2 linked regions of the Amycolatopsis sp. NBC_01488 genome follow. The protein of the gene in region 1 interacts with the protein of each later gene in a pairwise test. Links are inferred from orthologs where the notes say so. Each region holds a gene or a part of one and is shown on either strand. Other genes may lie near its edges. The genes, in order: rsfS and OG738_RS28155.

Region 1 (8,844 bases):
CCGAAGTACGCCCAGATCGCCCGGTCCTCCTCGCCGGGCAGCAGCACGACCTCGGCGCGCTCCACACCACGCCCGGCGCGGCCGACCTGCTGGTAGTACGCGATCGGCGACGACGGCGCGCCGAGGTGCACGACGAACCCGAGGTCCGGCTTGTCGAACCCCATGCCCAGCGCGGACGTCGCGACCAGCGCCTTGACCCGGTTGCCGAGCAGGTCGTCCTCGGCGGCCTGCCGGTCGGCCGGGTCGGTCTTGCCGGTGTAGGCCGCCACCGGATAGCCGCGGTCCTTCAGCAGCGACGCGACGTCGTGCGCCGCCGCCACGGTCAGCGTGTAGATGATCCCCGACCCGGGCAGCTCGGCCAGGTGGTCGGCGAGCCAGGCCAGCCGCGCCTGCGACGTCGGCAGCCGGCACACCGACAACCGCAGGCTCTCCCGGTCGAGGCTGCCGCGCAGCACCAGCGTGTCCGCGCCCGTGCCGAGGCCCAGCTGCTCGGCGACGTCGGTGACGACGCGGTCGTTCGCCGTCGCCGTGGTCGCCAGCACCGGCACGCCGTCGGGCAGGTCGCCCAGCAGCGTGCGCAGGCGCCGGTAGTCGGGCCGGAAGTCGTGCCCCCAGTCGGAGATGCAGTGCGCCTCGTCGACCACCAGCAGGCCGGTGCTGGCGGTCAGCTTCGGCAGCACGTTGTCGCGGAAGTCCGGGTTGTTCAGCCGTTCGGGGCTGACAAGCAGCACGTCGATCTCGCCGGCCGCGACCGAGGCCTGGACCTGGTCCCACTCCTGGGGATTCGCGGAGTTCATGGTCGCCGCGTGGATCCCCGCACGGGCCGCCGCCGAGATCTGGTTGCGCATCAGGGCGAGCAGCGGCGAGACGATGACCGTCGGCCCGCTGCCCTGTTCACGCAGCAGGGCCGTGGCCAGGAAGTACACCGCCGACTTGCCCCAGCCGGTGCGTTGCACGACCAGCGCGCGACGCCGGTGCGCGACCAGTGCCTCGATGGCCGTCCACTGGTCTTCGCGCAGCTTCGCCGAATCGCCGGCGAGGGCCCGGACGAGGGTCTCGGCGCGGTCGCGGAGGGCTGGGGTGGTGCTGGTCGTGTCCACGTCCCCACGTCTACCCCATGGCACCGACGATCCGGGAATCGGCGGCGTCGCGAACGGACCGTTCGCGACGAATACCGGCCGTAATGTGACCTGAATCACAACTACTGCCCGGTAGGGCGAGGTGTGCGAGAGCACCCGGCTTCGCGCCGTCCGGCTGTATAGGCTCTCCGGTCATGTCACCACGGCGGATCGGGGTCATGGGCGGCACGTTCGACCCCGTGCACCACGGCCACCTCGTCGCGGCCAGCGAGGTCCAGTCCCGGTTCGGGCTCGACGAAGTGATCTTCGTCCCCACCGGGCAGCCCTGGCAGAAGACGAGCCGCCAGGTGACCAAGGCCGAGGACCGCTACCTGATGACGGTCATCGCGACCGCGTCCAACCCGGTCTTCTCGGTCAGCCGCGTGGACATCGACCGCGGCGGCCAGACCTACACCGTCGACACGCTGCGCGACCTCCATGCCGAGTACCCCGACGATCAGCTCTACTTCATCACCGGCGCCGACGCGCTCGAACAGATCCTGACCTGGCACAAGGCCGACGAGCTGTTCGACTTCGCGCACTTCATCGGCGTCACGCGGCCCGGCTACCGGCTGAACTCGCACCACCTGCCCAGCGGCAAGGTGAGCCTCGTCGAGGTCACCGCGATGGCGATCTCCTCGACCGGCTGCCGCGACCGCGTCGAACGCGGGGAACCGGTCTGGTACCTCGTTCCCGACGGGGTCGTCCGCTACATCGCGAAGAAGGATCTCTACCGGAAGAGCGACTGAAGGGCCCCTGGTCGCGGCGGGTACTCTTCTCGGGCGAACCCGATCTGTGAAGGAGCACCGTGGCAGCCACGTCCGAGGCACGAGAGCTGGCCGTAGCGGCCGCACACGCGGCGGCGGACAAGAAGGCCAGCGACGTCGTCGTGCTGGACGTGTCCGAGCAGCTCGTCATCACCGACGCCTTCGTCATCGCCTCCGCGTCCAACGAGCGCCTGGTCGGCGCCATCGTCGACAACGTCGAGGAGAAGCTGCGGGAGAGCGGCCACAAGCCGGTCCGCCGCGAAGGCGCCCGTGAGGGCCGCTGGGTCCTGCTCGACTACGTCGACGTCGTGGTGCACGTCCAGCACGTCGAGGAGCGCACGTTCTACGGCCTCGAGCGGCTGTGGAAGGACTGCCCCCGCATCGAGGTGGCCGGTCTCGAAGAGCCGCCCGCCGACGAGGACCCGGACGTCCCGTGAGCCCGCGGCGGCTCGTGCTCTGGCGCCACGGCGAGACGGACTACAACGCCGCCGGGCGGATGCAGGGTCACCTCGACTCGGCGCTGACGCCGGTCGGCTGGAACCAGGCCCGGTTCGCGGTTCCCGCGCTGGCCCGGTTCTCCCCGGACCTCGTCATCGCGTCCGACCTGCGCCGCGCCACCGACACGGCCACCGTGCTCACCGACGCGATCGGCGTCCCGCTGCGGATCGACAAGCGGCTGCGCGAGACGCACCTCGGCGAATGGCAGGGGCTCACCGGCGCGGAGGTCGACGCGGCCTACCCGGGTGAACGCGACCGCTGGCGCAAGGACGCGACCTGGGCGCCGCCGGGCGGGGAGAACCGCCTCGACGTCGCCGACCGCGCGAGCGAAGTGGTCACCGACCTGCAGCAGGCCAATTCTTCGGCGGGCGACACCGTCCTGCTGGCCGCGCACGGCGGGCTGATCACGGCGCTGACGGCGCGGCTGCTGAACCTGCCGGTGGAGACTTGGCCGTCGCTCGGCGGGATCTCGAACTGCCACTGGGTCGAGCTGGGCGCGCGCGACGGGAAGTGGCGGCTGCAGGCCTACAACGCGGGGATGCACGGCTAGCCGATGGGGCCCCGCCTGCTGGTGTTCGGCGATTCGCTGAGCTTTCACGGTCCGGAAGGACCCTGCGCCGCGGACGAGCCGCGGCTGTGGCCCAACGTGGCCGCTGCGGCGTTGGGCGGCACCGCCGACCTGGTCGCCGGGATCGGCTGGACCGCACGGGACGCCTGGTGGTCGCTGACCGGCGACCCGCGCGTGTGGGCCGACCTGCACCACGTCGACGCGGTCGTGCTGGCGGTCGGCAGCATGGACACGCTGCCCTCGCCGTTGCCGACCTACCTGCGCACCGGGCTGAAGTACCTGCGGCCCGACCCCGTGCGCCGCGTCGTGCGCAAGGCCTACCTCGCCGCGCAGCCGCGGCTGTCGATCGCGTTCCGCGGCCGTCCCGTGGTCCTACCGGCCAAGCTCACCGTGCAGTACCTCGACACCGCCGTGGACGCGTTGCGCGTTCTGCGCCCCGAACTGCCGATCTACGGCATGCTGCCGTCGGTGCACCGGGCCGCGGCGTACGGCGGCGTCCACACCGCGCGCCCGGCCGCGGCGGCCGCGATGGCGGCGTGGGGCGCGCGGGCGAACGTTCCCTTGCTCGACCTCGAAGCCGTTGTCGGAGAGCACGTCCTGAGCGGCGAGGGCAACCCGGACGGCATGCACTGGGGCTGGCAGGGACACGCCGCGGTGGGCGACGCGATGTCCGTGTTGATGGCGCCGGTGGCGGCCCCCGGCCACGTAGGCTGACGGCGTGTCGGTCGCCGTAGTCACGGATTCCACCGCCCACCTGCCGGAGGGCTTCGCCGAACGGCACGCGGTCCGGGTGGTGCCGCTGCACGTCCTGGTCGACGGCGTGGTTTCCCTCGACGGCGTCGAGACCGGCCCGGCGGCGGTCGCCGAGGCGATGAGCCAGCGCAAGATCGTCACGACGTCCCGGCCGACGCCCACGGAGTTCGTCAAGGAGTACCGCGCGGCGCTCGCCGACGGCGCCGACGCGATCGTTTCGGTGCACCTCTCGCGCGAGCTGTCGGGCACCTGGGAAGCGGCGGTGCTGGCGGCGCAGGAGGTCGGGCCGGACCGGATCCGCGTGGTCGACTCGCGCACCACCGCGATGGGGCTCGGGTTCGCCGCGCTGCACGCCGCCGACGCCGCGGCCGCCGGAGCTTCGGCGGCGGAAGCCGAGGCCGCGGCGGTGACCGCGGCCGGGTGCTCGTCGACGCTGTTCGTCGTGGAAACCCTGGAACACCTGCGCCGCGGCGGCCGGATCGGGCCGGCGGCGGCGCTGCTCGGCACGGCGCTGGCGGTGAAGCCGGTGCTGCACATGTCCGAAGGCCGGATCCTGCCGCTGGAGAAGGTCCGCACCATGAACCGGGCGCTCGCGCGGCTGGTCGAGCTGGCCGCCCAGGCCGCGCGGGACGACGACGTCGAGCTCGCCGTCCACCACCTCGCCTCGCCGGAGCGGGCCGTCGAGCTGGCGAACCGGCTGGAGGAGGCCGTGCCGCGCTCGGCGGGCTGCGTGGTCTCCGAGCTGGGCGCGGTGATCGGGGCGCACACCGGGCCCGGGGTGCTCGGGGTGGTCGTCCAGCGGACGGTGCCGTCCCGGCACTAGCCGCGGGCGCGCCGAACCCTCCAGCATGCCACCCGGGTACGACGGAAACGGCCGTTCCCGGGCCCGGCCGGGTGGATCCGTCCACATCACCCCGGTTGTCCACAGAACGCGGCGGCACCCCTGTCGGACGCCTCCCGCGGGCCCTAACGTCGATCGTGTGTTCGAGCAGCCCGCCCGGGATCCGGGCCCTCCCGTCAACGACCGGCTCGCCTGGCTGGCCGACCAGCTCTCGCCCGACGCGAGCACGGTCGGGCCCGGCGGCCGGCTGGTCCGGCGCTGGCTGCCGGGCGGACCGGCCGGTGCCGGCCGCCGCCGGTGGGCGTTCGCCGGGGTCGCCGCGGCGGTCGTGGTGATCGTCCTCGGCTCGGTCGCGCTCCTCGGCGGCCGTCCGGCACCTGAGTCACCACCCGCGCTGCCGAGTGCGAAACCGGCGAGCGAGGCCACGGCCCGGGCCGCACCCCAGGCCGGTCTCGTCGTCAGCGTGATCGGCCGCGTCCGGTCGCCCGGCCTGGTCACCGTGGTCCAGGGCGCCCGGGTCGCGGACGTCCTGCGGGCCGCGGGCGGCGCCGATCCCGGCGCGGACCTGACCGCGCTGAACCTCGCCCGCCGGGTGACCGACGGGGAGCAGCTCGCGGTCGGGATCCCGGCGCCCGCCGCCGCGCCGGCCGGTGCCCCGGCGGGCGGCAAGGTCGACCTCAACGCGGCGAGCACGGATCAGCTCGACACGCTGCCCGGCGTCGGCGCGGTGACGGCCCAGCGGATCGTCCAGTGGCGCACCGAGCACGGCGGCTTCACGAAGGTCGAGCAACTGCGCGACGTCGGAGGCATCGGAGAAAGCAAGTTCGAAAAACTTCGCGAGCAGGTGACGGTCGGATGAGCACACTTCCCACGACCGACACCCGGCAGGACATGCGGCTGGTCCCGGCGGCGCTCACGTGCTGGCTCGCCGCCCTCGGCGGCCTGCTGCTGGGCTGGTGGACGGCCGTCGCCGTCGGCCTCGCCTCGGCGGTGCTCGCCGGGCTGGTGCTCTGGCGGGCGCGCGGGCGTCGCCGGGCGCTCGGCGCGGCGGCGGCCCTGCTGGTGCTGGGACTGGTCGCCGCCGGCCCGATCGCCTGGCGGATCCGGGACGCACAGCGTGACGACCTTCGCGCGGCCTCGGCCGAGGGACTCCCCGCGGCGGTGCGGGTCGTCGTCGCCGAGCGCCCGAAGCCCGTGCGCAGTGCCGGATACGCCGGCCAGCAGGCCGGTGCCCGGTCGGTGGTGCTCACCGCCGACGTCCGCACGGCGTCGGTCGACGGACGGCCGGTCACGTCGTCCGGACGCGTCCTGCTGCTGGCCCCGGTCGCGCAGTGGGCGTCGCTGCTGCCGGGCCAGGACGTGACGGCGACCGGGCTGCTGATGCCGCCGCGGGGCTCGGACCTGACCGTCGCGGTGCTGTCCGTGCGCGGTCCGCCGGGCGAACTCGGGCCGGCCCCGTGGTGGCAGCGGATCGCGGCCGAGCTGCGCACCGGACTCCACGACCGGTGCCAGGACCTGCCGGAGGAACCCGCCGGCCTGCTGCCGGGGCTGGTCCTGGGCGATACGAGCGGGTTGTCGCCGCGGGTCGAGCAGGAGTTCGTCACCGCCGGGCTCACGCACCTGACCGCCGTCAGCGGGGGAAACCTCGCCGTGGCGTGCGGTGCGGTCCTGCTCCTGCTGCGCTTGCTCCGGCTCGGGCCCCGGCTGTCGGCGGTGCTGGCGGGCGCCTGCCTGGCCGGGTTCCTCCTCCTGGTCGGGCCGGAGCCGAGCGTGCTGCGCGCCGGGGTGATGGCGGCGGTCGCGTTGCTGGCGCTGGCGCTGGGCCGGCGCGGCTCGGCGTTGCCCGCACTGGCTTTCGCGGTGTGCCTGCTGGTGGTGACGGATCCGGCGATGGCGACGGACTTCGGGTTCGCGCTGTCGGTGTTCGCCACGGCCGGGCTGGTCCTGATCGCGCCCCGCTGGGCCGCCGTCCTGGTGCGCCGCGGCGTCCCGCCGGGGTTCGCCGAAGGCCTGGCGATCCCGCTGGCCGCGTTCCTCGTGACGGCGCCGGTCCTCGCGGGCATGGCGGGCTCGGTGAGCCTGGTTTCGGTGCTGACCAACGTCTTGGCCGCCCCGGTGGTGGCCCCGGCGACGGTGCTCGGCGTGCTGGCGACGGTGGTCGGCCCGTGGTGGCCGGGTGCCGGGACGGTCCTGGTGCACCTGGCCGAACCGGAGGCCGAGTGGCTGATCACGGTGGCGCGGCACGGCGCGCGGGCTCCTGGCGCCGTCGTCGCGTGGCCCGGCGGCTGGACGGGCGGGCTGCTCGCCGCGGCCGTGCTCGTGGTGCTGGTGCTGGCCGCCCGGCACCGGCGCGTGCGGCTGGTCATGGCAGTGCTGGTCGTCGGGGCGCTGCTGGTCTTCGTGCCGGTCCGGGTGCTGGCGCCGGCGTGGCCACCGCGGAACTGGGCGATGGTCGAGTGCGACGTCGGGCAGGGTGATGCGGTCGTGCTGGCGACCGCGGAGCCGGGACGCGCCGTCGTCGTGGACACCGGGCCCGAGCCGGGGCCGGTGGACGAGTGCCTGCACCGGCTGTCCGTCGACCGGATCCCGCTGCTGGTGCTGAGCCACCTGCACGCGGACCACATCGGCGGCCTGGCCTCGGTCTTCGACGGCCGGGCGGTCGGCGGGATCGCCGTCGGCCCGGGCCGGGCGCCCGAGTGGGCGTGGCGCCAGGTCGCCGCGGAGGCGAAGCGGCAGGCGGTGCCGCTGGTCGAGCTGAACCCGGGGGAGCGGCTGGCGTGGCCCGGGCTGTCCCTCGACGTCCTCGGCCCGCGCTATGTCCCGGCCCGCTCGGCCGGGCAGCAGGACGGCACGACGATCAACAACAGCTCGGTGGTCCTGCGAGCGCAAACCCCGGCCGGCCGGGTGCTGCTGACCGGCGACGTCGAACTGGCGGCTCAGGCCGACCTGCTGGCCGACGTCGGAAACCTGAAGGCGGACGTACTGAAGGTTCCGCACCACGGCTCTCGCTACTCGCTGCCGACGTTCCTGGCGGCCGTGGCGCCACGGGTCGCGTTGGTGAGCGTGGGCGCGGGCAACACCTACGGCCACCCGAGTAAGTCCACAATGGACACGTTGACGGCGCTGGGTGCCCTGGTGACCCGAACCGACGTCGACGGTGACACGGCAGTGGTCGGCGACCCGGCCGGTCCGGCGGTAGCCCGCCGGGGCGAGCCGCGCGGCCCGCCGCGCCGCTGAGCGGATCATTCGACGGCGGGGTGGGGGGCGCTCTCCTGGGTTCGGCGGCCGCGTTCGGCGGTGATCCGGCGCCGGACCCATTGGCGCCCACCCTCGTCGGCGAGGTTTTCCACGCGGGCGACCAGCTCGCGGACGGCGTCCGGGCCGTCGTAAGGCGGTGACGAATGGAGGAACAATGCGGCTTCACGCTCGATCGCGTAGCCGATCTGGCTGTGCTCCACCCAGTTCTCGTGCATGCCGAACGTGGTCCGGATGCCGGTGGCGATCAGGACGAGGGCGCCCAGCGCGGCGATGACCACCGAGTCGAGGTGCGCGGCGGCGGCCACCGGGATCGCGGCCGAGCCGACGAGGGCGACGACTTCCATGACGCCGTACCGCAGCCGGTCTCGCCGGGCGCCTCTCTTGTACCACCGCCATCTCGCGATGACCGTCACCGGCAAGGCCCGGCCGTCGCGTTCGGCGGTGACCATCCAGTGCTCGGCGAGATCGCCGGACGTGTTCTCAGCCCACTTCATACCCCGAACCTCCTGGACCGCGCCGACGCCTGGCGGGTGTCGACCTTAGCGGCCCAGGGAGCGCGGAAAGGAGGTGTTGCCGGGGCGAGCCGCGTGGCCCGCCCCGGCCAGGACATCAGTAGCCGAGCGCTTCGTTCACGGCCTTGGCGGACGCCGGCACGGTCGCCTTCGGGCCGATGTGGTTCTCGACCGCGTCGAGGGTCTTGAGGCCGTCGCCGGTGATCAGGAGGACCGTGTCGGCGTCCGGGTCGAGCTTGCCCGTCTGGACGAGCTTCTTCGCCGTCGCGACGGTGACCCCGCCCGCGGTCTCGGTGAAGATGCCTTCGGTGCGGGCCAGCAGCCGGATGCCTTCGACGACCTCTTCGTCGGTGACGTCCTCGATCGCGCCGCCGGTGCGGTTGACGATGTCGAGCACGTACGGGCCGTCGGCCGGGTTGCCGATCGCCAGCGAGCGGGCGATCGTGTCCGGCTTCACCGGCTGGACCACGTCCTGGCCGGCGCGGAACGCGGCCGACACCGGCGAGCAGCCGGTGGCCTGCGCGCCGAA
Region 2 (9,010 bases), 940 kb from region 1 along the record:
GCCATCGACCCCGACTGGTCGACGGCCAGGATGACGTCCCGCTGCACCGACTGCCGGCGCCGGCCGAAGCCGATCAGCCGTTCCGGCACGATCGTGCGCAGCTCGGGGGAGTAGTGCTTGAGGTTCGCGTGGATCGTGCGCGCCCAGTCGACGTCGCCGGGGCGGGGCCGGTGGGTGCGCGACGCCTTGTCCAGCGCGCCCCTGATCGCTGCGCGCGTGCGCTCGGCGAGCCGTTCCTCCAGCTCCTCGACGACCTTGCGGACGACCTCGCGCGCGGTCTCCTTCGTCTCTTCCGGCAGCACGCCGTTGAGCGAGAGCAGGGTCCCGACCAGGTGGACGTCCGGTTCGACCGCCGAAAGCAGCTCTTTTTCCAGCAGCATCCGGGTCAGGCCCAGCCGGTCGACGGCGTCGCGCTGCATCACCTGCACGACGGTGCTCGGGAAGTAGCGCCGGATGTCCCCCAGCCACCGCGCGACCCGCGGCGCCGACGCGCCCAGGTTCGCACTACGCGGCCCACCGGCGGCGTCCTCGTCCGGCTTGTCGTAGAGCGCGGCGAGCACGGAGTCGACCCCACTGTCCTCATCGGACAGTTGCGCGTCGGCCAGCCCGGAGCCGGGGCCTGCGCCTTCGGCGCCCAGCACCAGCCGCCAGCGCCGCGTGCGTTCGGTGTCCGCGCTCATGCTCCCACCCCCAGCAGCGTCGCGAGGACCGGCAGCACGCGCTCCGCTCGGTCCTCGTCCAGTTCTTCGGCGAGCGCGACCACCGCCGCCGGGCCGGTGAGGCCGGCCGCGCGGTGGCCGATTGCTCGCTTCTCCGGTCCGCTGAACGCGCCGAATGTGCGGCGCAGCAACGGGAGCACCTCGGTGAACACGTCGTCGTGGATGGCCGCGAGCCAGGCGTCGATCACCCGCAGCAGGCCCTCGTCGTGCACCAGCAGCAGCGCGCCGCCGTCGAAGAAGCCCTCCACGTACGCCGCGCCCGCCGCGGGGGTGATGCCCGGCGTGAGTGCGCGGCCGAGGCGCAGCTCGATGTCCAGTGCGTCGAGCAGCCCCGCGTCGTGCAGGATCCGGGTGAGCCGGCCGGCCAGCAACGGGGGCAGCGACGGCCGTTCGGCCAGCCGCGCCAGCGCCGCGAGCCAGCGCTCCTTGGCCTCCTCGCCCAGCAGGGACGTCGCGTCGTGCACGCCGTCGACCAGCTGGGCCATCCGGGCCGCCGCGTCGTCGTCGATGCCGTGGGTCGCCGGGGGCAGCCCGGCGCAGATGCGGTCGAGCATGCGGTCGGCGACCGCGCGCAACGCGGCCGTGTCGGTGCCGCGCACGTTCCCGTAGCGGGTCGCCCGGGCCAGTGCGGGCAGCGCCGACATCAGCCGGGCGACGTCCGCGTCCGCCGCCGCCCGCGCGTCGAGTGCCGCCAGCGCTTCGGGCAGCGCCTCCGGGAGGTCGGCCAGCAAGCAGTTCTCGACGGCCGTGGTCACCTCGTCCAGCGGGGGCGTGCCCTCGACGGTGTCGCGGACCGCGGCCGTGGCCGCCGACGGCACGGTGGTGCCGTGCACCGCCGCCGCGACCAGGTCGACCTCGAACGCCGGCTCCCAGCACAGCGCCCACGTCTCCCGGAACGTGCCCTTGTTCCGCCGCGCCGACGCCTCCCGGCTGCCCCATTCGATGCCGAGGATCCGCAGCCGGTGCAGCAGCTTCGACCGGTCGAGCCCGCCGGGCGTGCGCAGGTCGAGGTCGAGTTCCTTGACCATCGGGTCCTTCTTGAGCCGCAAGCGTTTCGCCGTCGCCGTCAGGTCCGCGGCCAGCGGCGGCTGCGGCACCCGGTCGGGCACCTCGCCGAGCCGTTCGCCGACCACCAGCCGCCGCGTGACCAGCTCGACCTGCACCTCGTCACCGCCGCAGAGCACGGACCGGGTGGCTTCGGTGACCTCGGCCAGCCCGGCCGACGACCGCCCGCGCAGCGTGGCCAGCGTTTCGGCCAGCCGGACCGCCTCGATGACGTGCGCGGTCGACACGGGCAGGTCCTCCTCCCGCAGCACCGCCGCGACGCCGGTCAGCCAGCGCGTCGTGACGTCCTCGGCCGTGGTGAAGAGGTGGTGGTACCAGCCGGGCGAGCGGACGCCCGTGCCGTAGCCGCTGGCGGTCGCGAGCCTGCCGTGCGTCCACGGCACCCAGGTGCACGCGACCTTCCGCTTCGGCAGTCCTTTGAGGACGGTCTGGTCGTGCGACGCCGGCGGCAGCGGGTCGGCCAGCGCGGGCACGTGCCACGCACCGCAGACGACGGCGATGTTCTCGAAACCGTCCTTGCGGGTGCGGCGCAGCACCGAGCGCATGTAGGCCTCGCGCCGGGCTTCGTTGCCGCGCGGCGGTTCCTCGTCCTCGCGCACCGCGGTCATCGCGTCCGCGATCACCTCGAACGGGTTTTCGCTGTCCCGCCGGGACTCGACGACGTCGTCCCACCAGCGTTCCGGGTCGTCGTAGCCCCCGGCCGAGGCCAGCAGCGCCAGCGGGTCGACCGGCGCGCCCGCGTGCTCGTCCGGCCCCGCGGCGAAGGTGTTCGCGGCCGGGAGGTCGCAGAACCGCACCGGAATCCCGGCTTCCCGCGCGTAGGCGAGCGCCTGCCACTCCGGGCTGAAGACGGCGAACGGCCAGAACGCCGCGCGCGAGACGTCGTCGGTCGCGTACGCCAGCAGCGCGACCGGCGGCGCCATCGCCGGGTCTTCGGTCAGCTCGACCAGCGCGTCGGCTTCCGGTGGACCCTCGATCAGCACGACGTCGGGCTCCAGTTCGGCGAGCCGCGTCGCCACGGCGCGGGCCGACCCCGGGCCGTGGTGGCGGATGCCGAGGAGATGGGTCGTCACGAAATCTCCTGGCCCGCCCGGTAGAAGTCGGCCCAGCCGTCGCGCTCGCGGACGACCGTCTCGAGGTACTCGATCCAGATCGCGCGGTCGGCCACCGGGTCCTTGACGACGGCGCCGTGGATGCCGGCCGCGATGTCGTGCGGGCGCAGGACGCCGTCGCCGAAGTGCGCCGCCAGCGCGAGGCCACCGGTCAGGACGCTGATCGCCTCGGCCGTCGAGAGCGTGCCGGACGGCGACTTCACCGCCGTGCGGCCGTCTTCGGTGCGGCCGGAGCGCAGCTCGCGGAACACCGTGACCACCCGGCGGATCTCCGCCAGCTCGGCGGCTTCCACGGGCAGCTGCAGCGAGCTGCCCAGCTCGGCAACCCGCCTGCTGACGATCTCGACCTCCGCGTCGGCGCTGTCCGGCAGCGGCAGCACGACGGTGTTGAACCGCCGCCGCAACGCGCTCGACAGCTCGTTGACGCCCTTGTCGCGGTTGTTCGCCGTCGCGATCAGGTTGAAGCCCGGCCGCGCCTGCACCTCGGTGCCCAGCTCCGGGATGGGCAGCGTCTTCTCGGACAGGATCGTGATCAGCGAGTCCTGGACGTCGGCCGGGATGCGGGTCAGCTCTTCGAGGCGGGCGAGCTTGCCGTCGCGCATCGCCCGCAGCACCGGGCTTTCGACCAGCGCGGCGGCGCTCGGGCCCTCGGCGATCAGCCGGGCGTAGTTCCAGCCGTAGCGGATCGACTCCTCCGACGTGCCCGCCGTGCCCTGCACCAGCAGCGTCGAGTCGCCGCTGATCGCGGCGGAGAGGTGCTCGGACACCCATGTCTTCGCCGTGCCGGGGACGCCGAGCAGCAGGAGCGCGCGGTCGGTGGCCAGCGTCGCGACGGCGACCTCGACCAGCCGCCGCGGGCCGACGTACTTCGGCGTGATCACGGTGCCGTCCGGCAGGGTGCCGCCGAGCAGGTACTCGACCACGGCCCACGGCGAGAGGTTCCAGTTGGGCGGCTTGGCCCGGTCGTCGGCGGCGGCCAGCGCGGCCAGCTCGGCGGCGTGGTCCTGCTCGGCGTGCGGCCGGAGGACGGTGGGGGCGGTCATGCGAGCTCCTCGTACATTTCGCGGCGGAAGTTCAGCGTTTCGGTGAGCGCCCGGCGCCACGGACCGGCGTCCATGGTCAGGCGGGTGGTGGCCAGGGGGTGCCGCAGGCATTGCGCGGGGACCGCGCGGGCGATCACGACGGCGGCGTGCGAGACGAGGCGGTGGTCGTCCTGGCGGGCGATCCAGTCGAGCAGGGCGGTGCCGAGCTCCTTCGTCCACGGCCGGGGCAGCTCGTGCACCAGCCGCGCGAACGACTCGACCGGCAGCCGGCTCACCAGGTGCCCGACGGTGGCGGCCTGGCTCGCGGGGCTCAGCACGCCGAGCAGGGGCGGGGTGGTGCGGCCGCCCGGGTCGGCGCCGATCAGGGCCTGCGCCCAGGTTTCGTCGCGCTGGCGCAGGGCCGCGGTGGCCCAGGAGTCGCGCAGCACGCCGGCCGGGCAGCCCTCGACGGTCATCCGCACGACCTCGGCGGGCGGCCCGAACTCGGTCCAGAACGCGAGCGGCGCGGCGGCGGCGAGGGTGCGCAGCCGGACGGTGCCTTCGCCGTGTTCGCCCTGGGGCACCGAGACTTCGAGCACCCGGCCTTTCCGCCGGACGAGGGGTCGTAGCCGGTCGGCCATCGTCTCGCCGTAGCGCGTGCCGGGCAGCCGGCCGAGCAGGTCGGCGGCCCGTTCGCGGACGGCGGCCGCGCGATCGGTGAGAGCGGCTTCGAGGAAGGCTTCGTCCTCGGGGCGCACGTGCTCGGCCAGCACGCCGAGGAAGTCCGACCGGACGTCGGCCGGTTCGCTCTTCCAGGAACCGTGGAGGGCTTCGCGGGCCGCGGCGGGGTCGTCGGCGAGCTTGGTGGCGAGCCAGCGGCGGCGCTGGGCGAGGCTGCCGAACTGCCAGACGTCGCCGGATTCCTCGGGAGGCGCGGAGAGGAAGGCCCAGTCGGGGTTCCGCTGCCCGAGCCACGCCCCGACGGACCCGGCGACGGCGACGAGCGGCCCCCGCAGCGCGACCTTGCTGCGCGCGGCTTCGGCGAGCAGGGGGAGCGTTTCCGGCGGGACGCGGTAGTCCGTGCCGGCGACGATGCCGAGCCACTCCAGGAGCAGGTCGGGATGGCTCGCGGCGAGCAGCCGCGCGAGTCGTTCCCGCGCGAGGGGCGGGACGAAGGTGCGGTCATCGACGGCCGCCATCGGGAGAGGGCGGACGTCGTGGAGCGGCCGGCGCCCGGCGCGCCGGTAGGTGGTGAGCACGGCGGCCGCGGCGAGCAGCTGGTCGGCGGGCTCGGCGCGGTCCGCGATGAGGTCTTGGACCGCGGGCGGCTGGGTGGCGGGGTCGAGCGTGCGCCGGCGGGTGCCGAGGAGCGCGGTGCCGACGAGGTCTTCCCAGGCTTTCACGGCTGCACCTCCTGCTCGTGGTTGCGGTACCGGGGAAAGTTCACAGCCGCACCGCCCGGTCCTCCTGCCAGCACGTCAGCGGCCGGAACCCGGACTGGCCCCACTCGCCCGCCACCGTCACCGGCCTGCCCGCCGACATCGCCAGCAGTGACCACGGGAACGCGTACGGCACCAGCGGCAGCGCGGTACCGTCCTTTTCGGACAGACACCACCCGTCGGCGTGTTCCGCGGGCGTGACGCCCGACAACAGCACCGGCCAGCGCTCCAGCCACGGATCCGCCGCCATCGCCCGCGCGTACGCCGCCAACGCGTCCGAGATCGACCCGCCCTCGGCCATCGGCGCGGGCAGCGGAATGCCGCGCTCGGCCACCAGCGCCCGCAGGGGCGCCGCGCCCGGGTAGAACGCCAGCTCCGCCGTCAGGAAATGCCCGGGCGGCAAGGACGAATCCAGCGGACGGCCCGGTGGCGCGAACGACAACACGAGCGCGTCCCGGCCCGACCGGCGCCCGCGCAACCACGTGCGGCGGGTGAGCAGCCGGTCGTTCTCCTCGTCCGCCGCACCCGTGATCAGCCACTCGTCCGCGACGCGCTCGCCATCCGCGAGGACCCGGGCGGTCTCCACCGAAAAACCCAGCCGCGTGCGGACGGTCTCCGCCAACGGAACGGGCAGCGAGTCCAGCCGGGTCGCCGCGTCCGCCAGCAGGTACAGCAACGACAGCTCGCCGAGCAGCGACTCCGGCCAGTCGCGGCGGCCGACGATCCCCGCCGCCCGGCGCAGGCCGCCCGCCAGGCCGGACGCCTGGGCGTCGACCATTCGCGCGGCGACCGTGCGCAGCTCTTCGCCGCCGCTGCGCTCGAAGCCGGCGAAACCGGCGCCGATCCGGTCGGTCAGCCAGATCTTCAGCTCCGCCACACCGCCTTCGACGCGCGCCGCCCGCTCCGAAACGCGGCGCGCGGCCGCTTCCTCGTCCTTGGGGCCAGCCGACTCCACGCGCTTCTCCGCCCGGCGGGCCCGGTCGGCGCGTTCGGCGAGCCACGTGTGCACCCACTCGGGCGCCGGTGCCGCGTCGATCTGCCCGGCCGCCCACAGCAGCAACAGCCCGAGCGCGTGCTTGCACGGGAACTTCCGGCTGGGACAGGAACACCGGAACGCGGGCTCGTCGAACTCGACGCACGTCTGGTACGGCTTCTTGCCACTGCCCTGGCAGAAGCCCCACACGGCGTCTTCGGACGCACCCGCACCCGACCACTTCGCCGGCGCGGCCAGCGCCCGGCCCGCCTGCTCCGAAGCGGGATCCGGCGCCAGCCCGGCCACGTGTTCCGCGGTCCACGGCACCGCCGTCACCACCTGTCCCCCCACTGTCCGCCCTCGCTTTCCGGTACTCGCTGAAGCATGCCAGCACCCACCGACAATTTCCGGAAGCCTTGACGAACGCGCCTATTCTAGTCCTAGAATACCGCCGTGCTGACCGACGCGGAACTCACGGTGCTCGGCCTCGTGACCGAGCGGCCGAGACACGGCTACGAGCTGGACGAAGTCGTCTCGGAACGCGGCATGCGCGACTGGACCGCCCTCGGCTTCAGCTCGATCTACTACGTGCTCGGCAAACTGCGCGACCGCGGCCTGGTCGCCGAGGTCGCGGGGGAGCGCGCGCACGCCAAGGCCAAGAAGACGTTCACGGCGACCGACGCGGGCCGTCGTGCGTGCGCGGCGGCCGCGGAGGCGGCCATCGCCGAACTGCGCCCGGTGCACCCGCCGGTGCTGGTCGGGCTGGCGAACAGCCCGGCGATCCCGCCCGGCCGCCTCGCGAACGCGCTGGTCCGGCGCGCCGAAGCGGTCGAGGAGCGGCTGGCCGAAGTCCGCCGCGCGGCGGCCGCGCAACCCACGGCTCCGCCGTTCGTCCGGACGATCTTCGACTACTCGATCGGCCAGCTCGAGGCGGAAGCCGAGTGGCTGACGGGAATGCTCTGATGCCCTACGACGTCAAGAAGGACCTGAAGCAGCTGTACGCACCGAAGAACACCGACTGGGCGCTGCTCGACGTGCCCGAGCAGCAGTTCCACGCGATCGACGGCCGCGGCAACCCGAACACCGCCGAGAGCTACCGGAAAGCCGTCGAAGCGCTCTACGCCTTCGCCTACACGATCAAGATGACGGCGAAGCGAGCCGGTGACGACTTCGTCGTCGGACCGCTCGAAGGCCTGTGGTGGGCCGAGGACTACGCCGCGTTCACCGTGCGCGCCAAGGACTCCTGGCAGTGGACCATGCTGGTCTCGCTGCCGCGACACCTCGGCGAGGACGCCGTCGAAGAGGCCCGGGAATCCGTGCGGCGCAAGAAGAAGATCGACGCGTCCGTCCGGCTCGAGAAGCTGCACGAGGGCCGGTGCGCGCAGGTGCTCCACATCGGCTCGTACGACGACGAAGCCCCGCTGCTCGCCCGCCTGCACGGCGAGTTCCTGGAGCGCGAAGGGCTCGAGCCCACCGGCCTGCACCACGAGGTCTACCTCGGCGACCCGCGGCGGACCGAGCCCGCGAAGCTCAGGACCGTGCTGCGTCAGCCGGTCGGCTGAGCCACGGCTTCGCATCAGTACTCGGAGGTCACCGGCCAGCTGTCGTCGTGCAGCAGGCGCTTGAGGATCTTGCCCGTCGCGTTGCGCGGGAGGTCCGGCACGAAGTACACGTCACGCGGCACGGCGAACCGGGCCAGCCGCTGGTGGATGTAGGCGCGGATGTCCTCGGCGTGCAGCGAGGCGCCGCGCCGCGGGACGACGTACGCCGCGAGGCGCTGGCCCCATTCCGCGTCCGCCACCCCGACCACCGCCGCGTCGTGCACGCCCGGCAGCGCCACCAGTGCTTCTTCGACCGGCCGGGGGAACACGTTCTCGCCGCCGGACACGATCATCTCGTCGGCGCGGCCGGTGACGAACAGGCGGCCCGCCGCGTCGAGGAAGCCGACGTCGCCGGTGGCCATCAGGTCCGCCGCGCGCGCCGGGTCCTTGCCGTTCGTGTAGCCGTCGAACAGCATGTCGTTGCCGACGAAGATCTGGCCCTCACCGCCCGGCGGGACGGGCTTGCGGTCCTCGTCGAGGATCGCGACGCGCGTGCCGAGCGGGCAGCGGCCGGCTGTGGTCGGCGCCGCGCGCAGGTCGGCCGGGTCGGCGATGCTCGCCCAGGACACCTCGGTCGAGCCGTAGAAGTTGTAGAGGACATCGCCGAAGGTGTCCATGAACTGCGTGACGAACGCCCCCGACATCGCCGAGCCGCTGCTCGCGACGATCCGCAGCGAAGACAGGTCGTAGCGCCCACGCACACGTTCCGGCAGGTCCATGATGCGCTGCAGCATGATCGGCACCGCGAACAGCGCGTCGCACTTCTGCTCGGCGATCGCCCGCAACGTCTCCTCGGCGTCGAACTTGCGGATCATCGCGAGCGACGCCCGCAGCGCCATGCCGATCTGCATCGCGGCCAGGCCCCAGCTGTGGAACAGCGGTGCGGCGACGAGGATCCGGTCGCCGGCGCGCAGGGGGATCCGGTCGAGGATCGCCGCGGCCGAGCCCAGGCCCTTCGGCGTCGGACGGCGCGCGCCCTTCGGCGTCCCCGTGGTCCCGGAGGTGAGCACGACCAGGCGGCCCGGCCGCTCGACCGGCTTGGGCGGGTCGGCGGGCGCGGCGTGGATCAGCTCGTCGAC

What was found.
Region 2: the proteins of rsfS (region 1) and OG738_RS28155 interact in binary tests that used the Escherichia coli proteins (3 or more experiments, as listed by UniProt). The link is inferred for Amycolatopsis sp. NBC_01488 from one-to-one orthologs.

What each region holds. Positions count from the first base shown.
Region 1 is NZ_CP109434.1:4,998,862-5,007,705, forward strand. Bases 791-3,624 are described here. They hold rsfS (ribosome silencing factor), read left to right. Parts: upstream 791-1,926; coding sequence 1,927-2,322; downstream 2,323-3,624. Other genes in these bases: OG738_RS24110 (RecQ family ATP-dependent DNA helicase), read right to left, coding at 791-1,100; nadD (nicotinate-nucleotide adenylyltransferase), read left to right, coding at 1,298-1,867; OG738_RS24125 (histidine phosphatase family protein), read left to right, coding at 2,319-2,933; octT (diglucosylglycerate octanoyltransferase), read left to right, coding at 2,937-3,624. Outside these bases: more of OG738_RS24110, read right to left, coding at 1-790; more of octT, read left to right, coding at 3,625-3,665; OG738_RS24135 (DegV family protein), read left to right, coding at 3,670-4,527; OG738_RS24140 (ComEA family DNA-binding protein), read left to right, coding at 4,685-5,404; OG738_RS24145 (ComEC/Rec2 family competence protein), read left to right, coding at 5,401-7,782; OG738_RS24150 (DUF4231 domain-containing protein), read right to left, coding at 7,788-8,297; thrC (threonine synthase), read right to left, coding at 8,413-8,844. UniProt on the Escherichia coli protein: Functions as a ribosomal silencing factor. Interacts with ribosomal protein uL14 (rplN), blocking formation of intersubunit bridge B8.
Region 2 is NZ_CP109434.1:5,935,321-5,944,330, forward strand. The notes cover bases 1,897-4,896. They hold OG738_RS28155 (ATP-binding protein), read right to left. Parts: upstream 3,940-4,896; coding sequence 2,854-3,939; downstream 1,897-2,853. Other genes in these bases: OG738_RS28150 (DUF5682 family protein), read right to left, coding at 1,897-2,857; OG738_RS28160 (DUF5691 domain-containing protein), read right to left, coding at 3,936-4,896. Outside these bases: OG738_RS28145 (VWA domain-containing protein), read right to left, coding at 1-680; more of OG738_RS28150, read right to left, coding at 677-1,896; more of OG738_RS28160, read right to left, coding at 4,897-5,321; OG738_RS28165 (SWIM zinc finger family protein), read right to left, coding at 5,362-6,666; OG738_RS28170 (PadR family transcriptional regulator), read left to right, coding at 6,784-7,293; OG738_RS28175 (GyrI-like domain-containing protein), read left to right, coding at 7,293-7,892; OG738_RS28180 (AMP-binding protein), read right to left, coding at 7,907-9,010.